Luteitalea sp. TBR-22: one gene and its partners. The protein of the gene in region 2 binds, or shares a complex with, the protein of the main gene of each other region. Links are inferred from orthologs where the notes say so. Each region holds a gene or a part of one and is shown on either strand. Other genes may lie near its edges.

Region 1 (4,150 bases), 2.1 Mb from region 2 along the record:
AGCGCACGGGCCCAGCGGCTCGTGTCGGGATGCAGGTGAGCCGGGGCATCGGCCGGCCACCGGTCGGGCACCGGCTGCGCGGCGGCCCAGGTCAGCGCTGCCTCGTAGTCGCGGTGCATGCGTGGCAGCGTGTGGCGCGCCTCCCACCAGCCGCGGGCGTTGTGGCCCAGCGACGCGCGGAGGTCGGCGTCGATCACCAGGCGCCGAAGGGCCCGGACGAGCATGTCCTGCTCGTCCTGCAGGTCCACCGAGACGGCGACGGCCCGGGTCGGCGACGGCGGCTGGAACACTGCCGCGGCGTCGGTCCGGTCGTGCTTGAGCGTCCAGTGCCGCGGGTCGAGCGTCGGCACGTCGGCGGTCGACAGCTGGTCGGGCACGATGGTCGGCTTGCCGGCCGCCAGGCAGCGGAGCCACGACGCGGAGGTCTCGCGCGCCGTGGGCCAGCGCAGGCAGAGGCACACGTCGGCTCCGCGCAACTCGGCCGCCAGTCGGTCGTCGTCCACGTAGCCGGTCACCTCGAGCAGGTCGCGCGTGCCGGTCCGGGCCACGTCCTGCCAGAGCGCATAGTGCTCGCCGATCTCGCCCACCAGCCGCAGCCGCACCGCCGGCAGGTCCGCCCTCAACACCTGCAGGGCGCGCAGGATCGGCAGGATGCGCTTTTCGGGCGTGATCACGCCGAAGGCAGCCACGACCACATCACTATCGGCCTTCGGTAGGCTCTCTGAGCCCTGAGTCCTGAGCCCTGAGCCTGCCTCGGCCTTCGTCATGCGGCCGTCGGCCTTCGGCAGGCTCTCTGAGCCCTGAGCCCCGAGCCCTGAGCCATTCAGCGTGCTCTCTGAGCCCTGAGCCCTGGGCCCTGAGCCCGCGTCCCTGGGTTCCGAGCCTGCCCACGGGTCCGGCACCCCCATCGACACCGCCCGGATGGGCGTACCGGGGAACTCTTCGGCCAGCGCCTGCCGCAACGGTTCCCCATGCACGACGACCGCCCGCGCGCCACACATCACCGTCCGGAGCATCGGCCACAGGTAGTAGGGCGACCCCTCCAGGCCGGCGACCACGAAGTCGGCGACCCGTGGGTCGACGCCGGGATGGTTGAAGCGGAACTCGGCGCGGTAGTCGTCGTCTCGCCGGTCACTCAAGAGGGCGTGGGCACGCGCGTGGTGGAGCGCGGCGTCGTGCAGCACGACCAGCCCGGGCCACCGGAGCAGGTAGGGCCACTGGTAGCGATGGCAGGCGGCATTGCCCATCTGGTAGACGATGAGGTCGTACGGCTGGCGCTCCTGGGCGACGGGGAAGTCGTAGGCGCGGAGGAGGGGCAACCCGAGCGGCCCTTCCAGCGGGACGGTCAGTGGGCCCCGGCCGGCGTGCAGGTGCCCGCCGGCGGCTTGCCAGACCCGATCCTCGACGTACAGGTCGATGGCGTGGTGGCCGGCGAGTCCCTGCAGGACATCGAGGCTGTAGGCCGCGATCCCCGAGTGCACCGGGGGCAGGGGCGAGAACCAGGCGAGGCGCACGACAGCACAGTACTGTACTCGGGCGGCTCGAGGGTGGAGGCTCGAGGCTCCCGGCGCACGTCAGGCCCAAGGCCCAAGGCCCAAGGCCCAAGGCCCAAGGCTCGAGGCTCAGGGCTCTGAGAGCATCGAGAGAGCGGCGCGTTGGGCTCGGCGGGCATGGCGACGGACTCTGGGCCCGGCCCCCATTGCCGCGATGCCAGCGCTCCGGGCCTCCTGGTGCCCGCTGCCCGGTGCCCGCCGCCCGGTACCCGGTGCCCGCTGGCCGGTGCCCGGAGTCTGCGTGCGGTTCCCGACTCCCGACTCCCGACTCCCGACTCCCGGAATGCATTGCAGATGAGTGCGTAAGCGGGCTAGCATCTACGGGATCGAGCCCCGCCTGCGGCAGGCGCCGGCGGGACCGACAGCGGGGGCGCGCGTGATGGGCACGCACGGCCACGCTTGCGCGACTTTTCACAAGCGCCACCTCCGCCGCGGCGCGGCGACCTACACGCATGGACGGCTGGGTTCCGATTCTGCTGCTGATGGCCTTCGGCTTCTCCTTCGCCGCGGGCAACGTCTTCCTGTCGCAGTACCTCGGGCCGCGCAACCCGACGGCCGAGAAGCTGGCGCCCTACGAGTGCGGCATGCCGCCGGTGGGTGACGCTCGCGAGCGCATGTCGGTGCGGTTCTACCTCGTGGCGATGATCTTCCTGCTGTTCGACATCGAGGTGGCGTTCCTCTATCCCTGGGCCGTGGCCCTGCGCGAACTGCAGTGGACCGGGTTCGTGCAGATCCTCGTCTTCTTCCTGATCCTGATCACCGGCTATGTCTACGTGTGGCGCAAGGGCGCCCTCGACTGGAACACGCGGGACTGACCGTCCCGCCCCGGTGTCGAAAGAGCTGACGGACTGCTGCAGTCATGGCTGATATCGAAATTCCCGTTCTCACGACCACGGTCGACAAGCTGGTGGGCTGGGCCCGCCGCTCGGCCATCTGGCCGGTGGCGTTCGGCCTGGCCTGCTGCGCCATCGAGATGATGGCCATGGCCGCCAATCGCTACGACGTGGCGCGCTTCGGCGCCGAGGTGTTCCGCGGCTCGCCGCGACAGGCCGACCTGATGATCGTCGCCGGCCGGCTGTCGCGGAAGATGGCCCCGGCGCTCCGGCGCGTCTACGACCAGATGCCCGAGCCCAAGTGGGTCATCTCCATGGGGGCCTGCGCGTCGGTCGGCGGGGTGTTCGACAACTACGCCATCGTGCAGGGGGTCGATCAGGTGGTGCCGGTCGACGTCTTCGTGCCCGGCTGCCCGCCGCGGCCCGAATCCCTGATCTACGGCATCGTCCAACTGCAGCGGAAGATGGCCCGGTCGCGCCAGCCGCTGGTCAACTTCGGCTGATCGCATGGACTTCGCAACGCGACTGGATGCCCTCCGGCAGGCCCTGCCGGACGTGACCATCGAAGAGGTGCCCGCGCCGGACCAGCCGGCGATCGTGGTGCCGGCCGCCGACATCGAGCGCGTCGCCCGGCAGCTGCGCGAGCACCCGGCGCTGCAGTTCCAGGCGCTGGCCGAGTGCACCGCCGCCGACTTCTGGCCCCGTGAGCCGCGCTTCGAGGTGGTCTACCACTTCGTGTCCATGGGGCCGGAGGCCCTGGGCGCGGGCGTGCCCCCGGCGCAGCGGCTCCGCGTCAAGGTGCGCGTCGGCGGCGAGACGCCGAGCGTGCCGACCATCGTGCGCATCTACCCGAACGCCAACTGGTACGAGCGCGAGGTGTTCGACCTGTTCGGGGTGGCCTTCGAAGGCCACCCGGACCTGCGGCGCCTGCTGATGCCCGAGGACTGGGAGGGGCACCCGGCGCGCAAGGACTACCCGGTGCAGATCCACAAGGCCGTCGACATCGGCGAGGCCATCCAGGTCACCGAAGAGGAGTTCGTGCGCAACATCGAGCGGCAGCGGCGCGCTGCCAGCGCGAGCGCCGGATTCAACGTGCAGTGACCGACCCGGCCGAAGCCCGCGGCGTCGCGGCGATCGAGGCGGCGGCCGACGCGCACCGCCGCGCCGCGGCGGTGCTCGGGCCGGTAGTGGCGCGGACCGCCTCGCAGGTCGCGGCAGTGCTCGCCGCCGGAGGGAAGGTCCTCGCGTGTGGCAATGGCGGCAGTGCGGCCGAGTGCCAGCACTTCGCCGCGGAACTCACCGGACGCTTCCGTCGCGAGCGGGCCGCATGGCCGGCGATGGCGCTCACGGTGGACACGAGCGCGCTGACCGCGGTCGGCAACGATTACGGCTTCGACCGGATCTTCGCCCGGCAGGTCGAGGCGTTCGGGCGGCCCGGCGACGTGCTGCTGGCCATCTCCACGAGCGGGCGGTCGCCCAACGTGGTGGCGGCGGCCCGGGCCGGCCGGGCGCGCGGACTGCACGTGGTGGCGCTCACGGGGGCGAACCCCGGCCCGCTCGGCGCGGAGGCCGACGAGGTGATTGCGGTGCCGGAGTCCGACACCGCCCGCGTGCAGGAAGTGCACCTGACGGTGCTGCACGCGGTATGTGACGAAGTGGAACGCGCGCTGGCCGGCGAGTCCGGTCAGCGCCTTGAGCCCTGAGCCCGAAGCCCGTATATGGCTGAAATCCGCACCGAAACGATGACGGTCAACATGGGGCCGC
Region 2 (3,965 bases):
CTGGCTGGTGAGCGCCTCGATGCGCGCCTCGAGCAGGAGCGCCTCCTGCTCCTGCAGCTTGTGCTCGATCCGCGCCGAATTCCAGACCTTGATGGGGATGGCCACGGTGAGCGTCGTGGCGAGCAGCGTCAGGGCCAGCATGCCGGGAGAGTGCGCCGGGAAGAAGAACAGGCGTTCGATGCCGTAACGATGGCCGAGGGCCTGATGCAGCACCTCGAGCGCCAGCGGCGCCGCGATGAGCAGCATCTGCCAGTCCACCTCGAACCGGCGCACCAGCTTCCAGAGGTAGCGCAGCAACCCGGTCAGCACGAACGGGGAGAAGTGCCAGATGGCATCCTTGGGGCAGATCTCGCGGAGGCCGCCGCCGGCGAAGCCGCAACCGACGTACAGCGGCACCGCGATCCACTCGCCGCCGGCCATCGCGGTGAGCCCCACCATGGCGCCGACGATGGCGCCGGCGTAGGGACCGGCGACCAGGCCGGCCATGTAGGCGCCGCCGAGGGAGACGTCAGCAGCCGCGTAATTGAGGAGCAGCCGGCTGGCGACGCCTGCTGACAGCGGGATGCCGAGGGCGCCGATGAACTTGACCCGCTCCGGCCAGTCGCGGCGCTCGGTCAGCAGGAGCGTGCGAAACCTCCGGAACCGCACCAGCATCGTCGACAGCGCGGCCACGGCGGCCAGCTGCACGATTTGCGTCACGAGCAGGTACTGCTCGAACGTCAGGAAGCGCGGACCCTGGGGCACAGGGCAGTGTAACCTCCGGCCGGGCTGTCGCTGGTCGGCGCCGGCCGGCGGCTGCAGAAACACGACGGCCGGGCACGCCGCAGGGCGCGTCCGGCCAGGTCGGATCCGGATTCAGGCCGAGCCGGTCAGCGCCGACGTCGACGCAACAGGCCTGCGGAGGCGAGGGCCAGGCCGGCCAGCGTGAGGCTCGCAGGCTCCGGAATGCGGCGCACCGTCGAGGCCACCGTGTACGACGCCGACACGGATCCGAGTTCGTCGTCGCTACGGCGGCCGCCGATGCGCGTCTGGGTGGCCGAGAAGGTGAGGCTCATCGGGCCCGGCGTGAACGTGCTGACCAGCCCCTGCGGCACGAAGGTGCCGAAGGCCGTCACCGACACCGATCGGTTGGTCGACGTGCTGCCCGGGTTCAGGGCGGCGGTGGTCACCGTGCCCGTGAAGTCGCCCCAGGCGGCATCGAAGCTGACCGGCGCGCCCACCGTGGCGGTGATCGACTGGGTGACCACGGCGGCCGCCGGGTTCACGGCCGGCGGGACGAAGCCCGGAACGATGGTCAGGGCGCCGGTGCCGCCCGTGAACAGGGAGTAGGTGAAGTTGAAGGTGGTCCCGACGTTGATGAGGACGGCCGGCGTCCAGTCCGCGACACCGAGGGAGACCTGACCCGTGGCCGAGATCGGCGCCGCCTGCGCCGGAGCGCTGGAAGACAGGCCGACGAAGAAGGAGAGGGCAGCGACGAAATGGGTGAGCTTCATTGTTGAGCGCTGATTATGCAGCAAATGCGCCAAAGGGCCGAGCTTTCTCCGCCTGAGCCGGCGGACGCTCCCGTACCCTCAAGAGGGATGATTGATCCAGACTTCGCGACTCTTGTCTCTGCAGGGGTAGACTAATTCGAGCGGCGCCGGGCCCGTCCCCTGCCACCTTCGATACCCGCATGTCGTTCTTGTTGTTACACTACGAAGTGGTTCCGTGCCCTGGTGGGGCGACGGGGCCCACCGGAGGCTCAGACAGATGATTCGTCCCTGGATCGTCGGGTTCAAGACCACGCTCGGGCACATGTTCAAGAAGCCCATCAGCGTGAACTACCCGGACGAGAAGGTTCCGATGTTCCCGAAGTGGCGCGGCAAGCAGGTCTTGATGCGCGACGAGAACGGGTTGGAGAAGTGCGTGGCATGCGGGCTCTGCGCCGTGGCATGTCCCGCCGATGCGATCTACCTCGAACCTGCCGAGAACGACGGCAGCGTGATGGCCGGGCCGCGTTACGCCCGCACATATCAGATCCACAAGACCCGCTGCATCTTCTGCGGGTACTGCGAAGAGGCCTGTCCCGTGTCTGCCATCTTCATGGGCAAGGACTACGAACTGGCCGTGTACAGCAAGGACGACTTCGTGTGGGACAAGGAAGACCTCCTCGTCCCCGTGCCTGGCCAGGCTCAGGCGCCGGCGGCGCGCAAGTAACCCCGTCCGTGACCGAGTCCTTCCTCGACGCCCTGCGCGCTCGGGTGCTCATCTGCGATGGCGCGATGGGCACCCAGCTCTACGCCCGCGGCGTCTTCCTCAATCGCGCGTTCGAGGACCTGAATCTCACCGAGCCCGACCTCGTCGTCGGGGTCCATCAGGCCTACGTGCGCGCCGGCGCCGAGATCATCGAGACCAACACCTTCGGCGCCAATCGCCTGAAGCTGGCCAGCTTCGGGCTGGCCGAGAAGGTGCACGCGATCAACGTGGCCGGCGCGCGCATCGCGCGCCATGCGGCGCGCGACGGGGCGTGGGTGGCCGGCTCGATCGGGCCGCTCGGCGTGCGCGTCGAGCCGTGGGGCAAGACGGGCCTCGACGAGGCGGCGGCGATCTTCGCCGAGCAGGCGCGTGGCCTGGCCGACGGGGGCGTCGACCTCTTCGTGCTGGAGACCTTCCGGGACGTCAGCGAGATCGGCGCCGCCATCCGGGCCATCCGCAGCGTCAGTGATCGCCCGGTCGTCGCGATGCTGACCACCGCCGAGGACGGCAACACGCTGGACGGCACACCGGTCGAGCAGTTCGGGCCGCAACTGGTGGAGTTCGGCGCCGACGTCATCGGCGTCAACTGCAGCGTCGGACCGGCGGCGATGCTCGACACGGTCGAACGGCTGGCCAAGGTCGTGCCCGGTACGCTGCTCGCCGCGATGCCCAACGCGGGCAAGCCCCGCGACGTCGACGGCCGCAACCTGTATCTCTGCTCGCCCGACTACATGGCGTCGTACGCGCGGCGGTTCGTCGGCGCCGGCGTGCGGCTGATCGGCGGCTGCTGCGGCACCACCCCCGATCACGTGCGCCAGATCGCCCTTGCCGTACACGCCCTCGGAGCGCCGGCCCCGACGTCGCCCTCGGTGACCGGGACCACCCCGGTGCGCGAAGCCGTGACGCCCGTGCCGGTCGAGTCGAGATCGCGCCTGGCCAATGCCCTGCGGCGGGGGCGTTTCGTGACCGGCGTCGAGTTGGTGCCGCCGGCCGGCTTCGGACACGACCGCATCGCGCAGCAGGCGCGCGAGGCCCGCATCAACGGCCTCGATGTGGTGCTGGTGAGCGACGGGTCGGGCACGCGAGCCCGCATGAGCGCCCTGGCCAGTGCCGTCACCGTGGAGCAGAGTGCCGGTGTCGAGGCCATCCTGGAATACAGCTGCCGCGACCACAGCCTGCACGCCATGCAGGCGGACCTGCTTGGCGCGCACGCGCTCGGGCTGCGCAACCTCCTGTTGGTGACGGGACGGCCCTTGCGCCGGTCTGCCTATCCGGACGCCACCGCGGTGTTCGATGTCGATTCGATCGGCCTGACCAACGTCGCCGCCCGCTTCAACCGCGGCGAGGATGTGGGGGGCCAGCCCATCGGGGTGCCCACCGGCTTCCACATCGGCGTCGCGGCCAACCCGACGGCGGTGATGCCCGAGCGTGAGCTCTCGCGCTATCGGTACAAGGTGGAGGCCGGCGCCGAGTTCGTGGTCATGGGCCCCATCTACGACGTCGACGCGCTGCGGCAGTTCCTCGACGAGACGACCGAGCAGCGGGTGCCGGTGCTGGCCATCGTGCGCCCCTTCGAGAGCGCGCGTCAGGCCGAGCAGTTGGCCAACGAGGAACCCGGCGTGAGCGTGCCCGAGGCTCTGGTGACGCGCATGGCAGAGGCCGAGCGGACCGGTCGCGTGCATGAGGAGGCGCTCACGATCGCCCGTGAACTCGTCGTGGCGATCCGGCCG
Region 3 (4,059 bases), 2.1 Mb from region 2 along the record:
GAGGACTGCGACATCTGGATCCATCGCGGCGCCGGCGCGTACGAGGCCGGCGAGGAGACCGCGCTCATCGAGTCACTCGAGGGCAAGCGCGCGCAGCCCCGCCTCAAGCCGCCCTTCCCGGCCGTCGTCGGCCTCTACGGCTGCCCGACGGTGGTCAACAACGTCGAGACGATCTGCAACGTGCCCCTGATCATCGAGAAGGGCCACGAGTGGTTCGCCTCGATCGGGCCCGAGAAGAACACCGGGCCGAAGCTGTTCTGCATCAGCGGCCACGTGAAGAAGCCCGGCGTCTACGAGGCGCCGATGGACACGACGCTCCGGCAGCTGATCTACGACTACGCCGGCGGCATGCGCCACGACCGGCAGATCAAGGCCGTGATCCCCGGCGGCTCCTCCACGCCCGTGCTGCTGCCCGACAAGCTCGACACGCACCTGAGCTTCGACGGGATGGTCGCCGCCGGCTCGATGCTCGGCTCGGCGGCCGTCATCGTCATGGACGAGACGACCAGCATGGTGTGGGCGGCCAAGAATCTGATCCACTTCTACAAGCACGAGTCGTGCGGCAAGTGCACGCCGTGCCGCGAGGGCGTGGACTGGCTGTACAAGATCCTCGACAAGATCGAGCGCGGCGACGGCGAGCCGCGCGACGTCGAGCTGCTGCTCAGCGTGTGCGACAACATCGGCGGCAAGACGCTGTGCCCGTTCGGCGATGCCGAGATCGCGCCCGTGCTGAGCACCATCCAGCACTTCCGGGCCGAGTACGAGGCCTACATCACGACGGGCGAGTCGCCCGTGACGAGCGACTTCCGCGCGGCCGAGCCCGTCGGCGCGCACTAGCGAGAAGAGTCCGTGCCGACGATCACTCCCAGTCTCGTCTTCCAGATCTCGCTCATCGGCGTGGTCTTCTTCGCGCTGCAGATCTCCGCAGCGGTGCTCGTGTACTTCGAGCGCAAGATCTCCGGCTGGGCCCAGCAGCGCGTCGGCCCCAACCGGACGGGGCCCCTGGGCCTCCTCCAGCCGCTTGCCGACATCGTCAAGCTGATCTTCAAGGAGGAGCTCCGTCCGGTCGCCGCCGACAAGTGGCTGTTCTACCTGGCGCCGATCCTCTCGGCGACGACGGCCTTCGCGGCATTCGCCGTGATCCCGTTCGGCCCGCCGACGACGTTCTTCGGGCTGCTGGAGAAGCCGGTGCCGCTGCAGGTGGCCGACCTGAACGTGGCGGTGCTCGTGGTGTTCGCCATCACCTCGATGGGCATCTACGGCATCGTGCTGGCCGGCTGGGCCTCCAACAGCAAGTACTCGCTGCTCGGCGGCCTGCGCAGCTCGGCGCAGATGGTCAGCTACGAGCTCGCCTACGGCATGTCGCTGGCGTCGGTCCTGGTGATCGCCAACACGCTGTCGCTGCGCGAGATCGTCGACGCGCAGGCCGGGGTGTGGTGGCTGTTCAACGCCATCCCGGTGCCGCGCTGGTACGTGTTCCTCGCGCCGGTCGGCTTCTTCATCTTCTTCGTGGCCGGCATCGCCGAGACCAACCGCGCGCCGTTCGACTTCCCTGAAGCGGAGCAGGAACTGGTCGCCGGCTACCACACCGAGTACAGCTCGATGTCGTTCGCGCTGTTCTTCCTGGCCGAGTACGTGAACATGGTGGTGGTGTGCGGCGTCGCCACGAGCCTGTTCCTGGGCGGCTTCTACATGCCCGGCCTGCCCGACTGGCTGGGGCCGCTGTGGTTCATCGGCAAGCTCGCCTTCCTGCTGTTCTTCTACATCTGGATGCGCTGGACGCTCCCGCGCTACCGCTACGACCAGCTGATGGACTTCGGCTGGAAGCGCCTGCTGCCGCTCTCGATCGTCAACCTGCTGGTGACGGCCGCCGGCGTCCTCTACTGGAGCTGAGACCCGTGGCCCCCTGGCTCTTCTACCTGTTCGCCGCCATCTCGCTGATCTGCTCGCTCGGGGTCATCGGGCAGCGCAATCCGATGTACAGCGTGCTGCTGCTCATCGGGTCGTTCATCTCGCTGGCCGGCCTCTACGTGGGCCTCGACTCGCCGTTCGTCGCGGTCACCCAGATCGTCGTGTACGCCGGCGCCATCATGGTGCTGTTCCTCTTCGTGGTGATGCTGCTCAACGCGCCGCGGGAGGACGTCGCCCCGGGCGCCCAGCTGCCGATTCCCGGCGGCGTCAAGGCGTTCGGCGCGGTGCTCGCGCTCGGCATGGGCACGATGCTGGTGTGGGCGCTCAGCCGGCTCGGGGCGGTGCCCTTCGTCAACGACCCGCAGGCCGCTGCGCGGGTCGCCTCGGTCCGCGACATCGGCGTCATGCTGTTCCGCGACCACGCCTTCGCGTTCGAGGTCACCTCGATCCTCATCCTCGTCGCCATGGTCGGCGCCGTGGTGCTGGCCAAGAAGACCGTCTAGGCCCGGACATCCGCCGATGATCACGCTCAATCACTACCTGCTTCTCTCCGCGCTGCTGTTCAGCATCGGGACCGCCGGCATCTTCCTGCGGCGCAACCTGATCACGCTGCTGCTGTCGGTGGAGATCATGCTCAACGCCGTGAACCTGACGTTCGTGGCGCTCGGGCGCTTCAACGGGTCGGTCGAGGGCCAGATCATCACGTTCTTCGTGATGACCGTGGCGGCGGCAGAGGCCGCCGTCGGCCTGGCGATCGTCATCGCCCTGTTCCGGCACCGGGAGACGCTCACGCCCGATGCCTTCACCTCCCTGAAGTGGTAGGGCGACAAGACGCGATGCTCCTGTTCATCATCCTCGCCCCGTTCATCGGGTTCCTGATCAACGCGTTCCTCGGCCGGAAGCTCCCCAAGGCCGTGTCGGGCGGCGTCGCCGTCGCGGCGCTGCTGGCGTCGTTCGGCCTGTCGCTGGCCGCGGCGGCGCAGATCTTCGGCGCCCCGGCCGACCAGCGCGTCCTCGAGCAGACGGTCTTCACGTGGATGTCGTCGGGCGACTTCACCGTCCCCTTCGCGCTGCGCCTCGACCCGCTCTCGACCGTGATGATCCTGGTCATCACCGGCATCGGCTCGCTGATCCACATCTACTCGACCAGCTACATGCACGAGGAGCGCGACGGCGAGTACGCGCGCTACTTCTCGTACCTGAACCTGTTCGTCGCGTTCATGCTCACGCTGGTGCTCGGCGCCAGCTTCCCGATCATGTTCGTGGGCTGGGAGGGCGTCGGCCTCTGCTCCTACCTGCTCATCGGCTTCTGGTTCTCCAAGAAGTCGGCCACCGATGCCGGCAAGAAGGCGTTCATCGTCAACCGCATCGGTGACTTCGCCTTCATCCTCGGCATGTTCGGCGCGTTCGTCACCTTCGGCACCCTCGACTTCACGGCCATCGCGCAGAAGGTCGCGACGATGCCCGTCGAGCTCACCTGGGGCGTGCTGTCGATCACGACGCTGCTGTTCTTCATCGGCGCCACCGGCAAGTCGGCGCAGATTCCGCTGTACGTCTGGCTGCCCGACGCCATGGAGGGGCCGACGCCGGTCTCTGCCCTCATCCACGCGGCGACGATGGTGACCGCGGGCGTGTACATGATCGGCCGCAACGCCGAGCTGTTCGCGCACGCGCCGCACACGATGCAGGTGGTGGCGGTGATCGGCGCGCTGACTGCGCTGATGGCCGGCACGATCGGCCTGGTGCAGAACGACATCAAGCGCGTGCTCGCGTACTCGACGGTGTCGCAGCTCGGGTACATGTTCCTGGCGATGGGCGTCGGCGCCTTCTCGGCCGGCGTCTTCCACCTCTACACGCACGCGTTCTTCAAGGCCCTGATGTTCCTCGGCTCCGGCTCGGTCATCCATGCGATGGCCGGCGAGCAGGACATGCGGAAGATGGGCGGGCTGAAGAAGTACATGCCGATCACCTACTGGACGTTCGTGATCGGCGCGGCGGCCATCGCCGGCGTGCCCGGCCTGGCCGGGTTCTTCAGCAAGGACGAAATCCTGTTCCAGGCCTACTACACGGGCCACACCGGCCTGTGGGCCATCGGCGCCCTCACGGGCCTGCTGACGGCCTGCTACATGTTCCGCCTCATCTTCATGA
Region 4 (2,987 bases), 2.1 Mb from region 2 along the record:
CGCGGCAGGCGATCACGCACCCCTCGAACAGCAGGTGCGGGTTGCGCTCCATCAGCACGTGATCCTTGAACGTGCCCGGCTCGCTCTCGTCGGCGTTGACGCACAGGTACTTCGGCTTGGGGTTGTCCTTGGGCACGAAGGACCACTTCAGGCCGGTCGGGAAGCCTGCGCCGCCGCGGCCGCGCAGGCCCGACTTCTTGACGCTGTCGACGATCGCGTCGGGCGCCATGCCGAGGGCGGTGCGCAGGGCCTGGTAGCCGCCGTGCTGCACGTAGAAGTCGAGCGTGTAGCCGTTCGGCTCGTCGACGTACTTGGTCAGGACCGGTTCGAACGTGGGCATGGCCTAGGTACGCTCCTTCACGAGGTGGCACCCGGAGAGGGCCGCGAGGCCCCGGGTCCGCAGGCCCTCGATGAGGGCCGGGACGTCCTCGGGCTGCTGGCACTCGTGCCAGTGCTCGTTGTTCACCATGATCACGGGCGCGCGATCGCACGCCCCGAGGCACTCGAACTCCATCACCGTGAACAGGCCATCGGCGGTGGTCTCGTTGGGCTGCACGTGCAGGTGCTTGCAGAGGGCCGCGGTCACCTTCTCGGCGCCGTTGAGGGCGCACGACAGCGTGCGGCACACCTGCAGGACGTACTTGCCCACCGGCCTGGTGAAGAACATCACGTAGTAGGTGACGACGTCCTCGACCTCGGCCGTCGTGCAGCCGATCACCTCGGCGACGTGGCGCATGGCGTTGAGGGTGACGTGCCCCTGCTGCGCCTGCACCATGTACAGCGCCGAGATGATCGCCGACTTGCGGCGCTCCGGCGGGTAGTGGGTGCAGAGCTCCTCGAGCTGTGCGCGGTGCTCCGGCGTGAACGCGAACGCGGGCCCCTCCTCGGGGATGAAGCGTTCGCTCTTGTGCCAGCCCTCGCCGTAGGGCATCTGCGGGTGGAAACTCATCGATCCGAATCTCCCATCACGACGTCAACCGAGCCGATCACCGCGATGACGTCCGCGATGAGGCCGCCGGCGATCAGCTTGGGCAGCGCCTGCAGCGCCAGGAACGTCGGCGGGCGCGACTTGACGCGCACCGGCCGGTTGGTGCCGTCGGACACGACGTAGAAGCCCTGCTCGCCGCGCGGGCCCTCGATCGGCACGTAGGCGTCGCCGGCCGGCACGGTGAAGCCCTGCGAGTAGATCAGGAAGTGCTGGATGAGCGCTTCCATCTCCGAGTAGACCTTGTCCTTGGGCGGCGGCACGATGCGCGGGTCGTCGACGCCCCACTCGCCGGTCGGGGTGATGCGCGCGATCGCCTGCTTGCAGATCTTCCAGCTCTCGCGCATCTCGGCGCAGCGCACCTGGTAGCGCGCGTAGACGTCGCCCACCTCGCTGGTCGGGACGTCGAAGTCGTAGGTCGCGTAGGTCAGGTACGGGAAGACCTTGCGCACGTCGTACTTGACGCCGGAGCCGCGCGCGATCGGCCCGAGCAGGCCCCAGTCGAGCACGTCCTGCTTGGTCAGGATGCCGACGCCCTTGGTGCGGCCGATCCAGATCGAGTTCTTGGTGAGCATGCCCTCGTACTCGTCCATCTTCGCGGGGAAGCGGTCGAGGAAGGCAGTGACGGCCTGGTGGAAGCCGTGCGGCAGGTCCTCGCGGAGGCCGCCGACGCGGATGTAGCTCGGGAACAGCCGGAATCCGGCGAGCATCTCGTTGATGTTGAGCAGCAGCTCCCGCTCGCGGAAGCAGTACATCATCATCGTGATCGCGCCGATCTCCATCCCGTGGGTGCCGAGCCACACCAGGTGGCTCATGATGCGCTGCAGCTCCGCGATCAGCACGCGGATGTTCTGCACGCGCTCGGGCACCTCCACGCCGAGCAGCTTCTCGACGGCGAGCACGTAGGCCAGCGCGTTGGAGTGTGGCCCGAGGTAGTCCATGCGCTCGACGAGCGGGACGATCTGCTGCCACTTCTTCTGCTCGGCCGTCTTCTCGATCCCGGTGTGCAGGTAGCCGATCGTGGGCTGGGCGCTCACGATCTGCTCGCCGTCGAGCTCGACGACGAGGCGCAGCACGCCGTGCGTGGCGGGATGCTGCGGCCCCATGTTGACCGTCATCGTTTCGGTGCGGATTTCAGCCATATACGGGCTTCGGGCTCAGGGCTCAAGGCGCTGACCGGACTCGCCGGCCAGCGCGCGTTCCACTTCGTCACATACCGCGTGCAGCACCGTCAGGTGCACTTCCTGCACGCGGGCGGTGTCGGACTCCGGCACCGCAATCACCTCGTCGGCCTCCGCGCCGAGCGGGCCGGGGTTCGCCCCCGTGAGCGCCACCACGTGCAGTCCGCGCGCCCGGCCGGCCCGGGCCGCCGCCACCACGTTGGGCGACCGCCCGCTCGTGGAGATGGCCAGCAGCACGTCGCCGGGCCGCCCGAACGCCTCGACCTGCCGGGCGAAGATCCGGTCGAAGCCGTAATCGTTGCCGACCGCGGTCAGCGCGCTCGTGTCCACCGTGAGCGCCATCGCCGGCCATGCGGCCCGCTCGCGACGGAAGCGTCCGGTGAGTTCCGCGGCGAAGTGCTGGCACTCGGCCGCACTGCCGCCATTGCCACACGCGAGGACCTTCCCTCCGGCGGCGAGCACTGCCGCGACCTGCGAGGCGGTCCGCGCCACTACCGGCCCGAGCACCGCCGCGGCGCGGCGGTGCGCGTCGGCCGCCGCCTCGATCGCCGCGACGCCGCGGGCTTCGGCCGGGTCGGTCACTGCACGTTGAATCCGGCGCTCGCGCTGGCAGCGCGCCGCTGCCGCTCGATGTTGCGCACGAACTCCTCTTCGGTGACCTGGATGGCCTCGCCGATGTCGACGGCCTTGTGGATCTGCACCGGGTAGTCCTTGCGCGCCGGGTGCCCCTCCCAGTCCTCGGGCATCAGCAGGCGCCGCAGGTCCGGGTGGCCTTCGAAGGCCACCCCGAACAGGTCGAACACCTCGCGCTCGTACCAGTT

What was found.
Region 1: the proteins of TBR22_RS10420 (region 2) and TBR22_RS19405 are in contact, whole or in part, in a crystal structure (PDB 6I1P), measured with the Thermus thermophilus proteins. The link is inferred for Luteitalea sp. TBR-22 from one-to-one orthologs. Residues at the interface, in WP_096411123.1 of Thermus thermophilus: Val22, Thr23, Val24, Pro25, Tyr26, Pro27, Val31, Ala32, Leu33, Phe37, Pro64, Ala65, Asn94, Met95, Leu96, Arg97, Cys98, Ile99, Phe100, Phe119, Glu120, Met121, Ala122, Asp123, Tyr124, Glu125, Tyr126, Asp128, Leu129, Lys144; in WP_096411117.1 of Thermus thermophilus: Ala56, Arg57, Asn58, Asp59, Arg62, Phe63, Ala110, Ser113, Ser114, Gly115, Gly116, Met117, Asn119, Gln125, Asn126, Asp134, Val135, Tyr136, Val137, Pro138, Gly139, Cys140, Arg143, Glu145, Ala146, Ile148, Tyr149, Ala150, Met152, Gln153.
Region 3: the proteins of TBR22_RS10420 (region 2) and nuoH are in contact, whole or in part, in a cryo-EM structure (PDB 6ZJN), measured with the Thermus thermophilus proteins. The link is inferred for Luteitalea sp. TBR-22 from one-to-one orthologs. Residues at the interface, in WP_096411123.1 of Thermus thermophilus: Thr2, Leu3, Lys4, Leu6, Ser9, Thr13, Tyr16, Leu17, Val22, Thr23; in WP_096411122.1 of Thermus thermophilus: Arg41, Phe42, Val44, Arg45, Met46, Thr296, Tyr354.
Region 4: the proteins of TBR22_RS10420 (region 2) and nuoD are in contact, whole or in part, in a crystal structure (PDB 4HEA), measured with the Thermus thermophilus proteins. The link is inferred for Luteitalea sp. TBR-22 from one-to-one orthologs. Residues at the interface, in WP_096411123.1 of Thermus thermophilus: Thr2, Ala5, Leu6, Ser9, Ile12, Thr13, Tyr16, Leu33, Lys34, Pro35, Arg36, Phe37, His38, Leu58, Ala61, Ala62, Cys63, Pro64, Tyr66, Ile99, Phe100, Cys101, Gly102, Leu103, Glu105, Glu106, Ala107, Cys108, Pro109, Gly111; in WP_223903221.1 of Thermus thermophilus: His72, Arg73, Leu76, Gln77, Thr80, Tyr81, Arg84, Thr144, Tyr148, Arg151, Asp158, Glu161, Trp162, Val163, Thr164, Gly165, Gln166, Asn171, Arg174, Lys179, Glu180, Asp181, Leu182, Pro183, Glu184, Glu185, Arg200, Glu203, Leu207, Glu210.

The regions. Positions count from the first base shown.
Region 1 is NZ_AP024452.1:4,604,421-4,608,570, reverse strand. Bases 1,210-4,150 are described here. They hold TBR22_RS19405 (NADH-quinone oxidoreductase subunit B), read left to right. Parts: upstream 1,210-2,412; coding sequence 2,413-2,889; downstream 2,890-4,150. Other genes in these bases: nuoD (NADH dehydrogenase (quinone) subunit D), read left to right, coding at 4,105-4,150; TBR22_RS19395 (SIS domain-containing protein), read left to right, coding at 3,484-4,089; TBR22_RS19400 (NADH-quinone oxidoreductase subunit C), read left to right, coding at 2,894-3,487; TBR22_RS19410 (NADH-quinone oxidoreductase subunit A), read left to right, coding at 2,006-2,368; TBR22_RS19415 (glycosyltransferase), read right to left, coding at 1,210-1,514. Also shown: more of TBR22_RS19415, read right to left, coding at 1-1,209. UniProt on the Escherichia coli protein: NDH-1 shuttles electrons from NADH, via FMN and iron-sulfur (Fe-S) centers, to quinones in the respiratory chain. The immediate electron acceptor for the enzyme in this species is ubiquinone.
Region 2 is NZ_AP024452.1:2,533,993-2,537,957, forward strand. Bases 717-3,472 are described here. They hold TBR22_RS10420 (NADH-quinone oxidoreductase subunit I), read left to right. Parts: upstream 717-1,749; coding sequence 1,750-2,196; downstream 2,197-3,472. Other genes in these bases: TBR22_RS10410 (sensor histidine kinase), read right to left, coding at 717-744; TBR22_RS10415 (PEP-CTERM sorting domain-containing protein), read right to left, coding at 870-1,493; TBR22_RS10425 (bifunctional homocysteine S-methyltransferase/methylenetetrahydrofolate reductase), read left to right, coding at 2,205-3,472. Also shown: more of TBR22_RS10410, read right to left, coding at 1-716; more of TBR22_RS10425, read left to right, coding at 3,473-3,965. UniProt on the Escherichia coli protein: NDH-1 shuttles electrons from NADH, via FMN and iron-sulfur (Fe-S) centers, to quinones in the respiratory chain. The immediate electron acceptor for the enzyme in this species is believed to be ubiquinone.
Region 3 is NZ_AP024452.1:4,598,153-4,602,211, reverse strand. Bases 26-2,875 are described here. They hold nuoH (NADH-quinone oxidoreductase subunit NuoH), read left to right. Parts: upstream 26-858; coding sequence 859-1,893; downstream 1,894-2,875. Other genes in these bases: nuoL (NADH-quinone oxidoreductase subunit L), read left to right, coding at 2,748-2,875; nuoK (NADH-quinone oxidoreductase subunit NuoK), read left to right, coding at 2,431-2,733; TBR22_RS19370 (NADH-quinone oxidoreductase subunit J), read left to right, coding at 1,899-2,414; nuoF (NADH-quinone oxidoreductase subunit NuoF), read left to right, coding at 26-837. In the rest of the region: more of nuoF, read left to right, coding at 1-25; more of nuoL, read left to right, coding at 2,876-4,059. UniProt on the Escherichia coli protein: NDH-1 shuttles electrons from NADH, via FMN and iron-sulfur (Fe-S) centers, to quinones in the respiratory chain. The immediate electron acceptor for the enzyme in this species is believed to be ubiquinone.
Region 4 is NZ_AP024452.1:4,602,340-4,605,326, forward strand. The notes cover bases 37-2,987. They hold nuoD (NADH dehydrogenase (quinone) subunit D), read right to left. Parts: upstream 2,128-2,987; coding sequence 946-2,127; downstream 37-945. Other genes in these bases: nuoF (NADH-quinone oxidoreductase subunit NuoF), read right to left, coding at 37-340; nuoE (NADH-quinone oxidoreductase subunit NuoE), read right to left, coding at 344-949; TBR22_RS19395 (SIS domain-containing protein), read right to left, coding at 2,143-2,748; TBR22_RS19400 (NADH-quinone oxidoreductase subunit C), read right to left, coding at 2,745-2,987. In the rest of the region: more of nuoF, read right to left, coding at 1-36.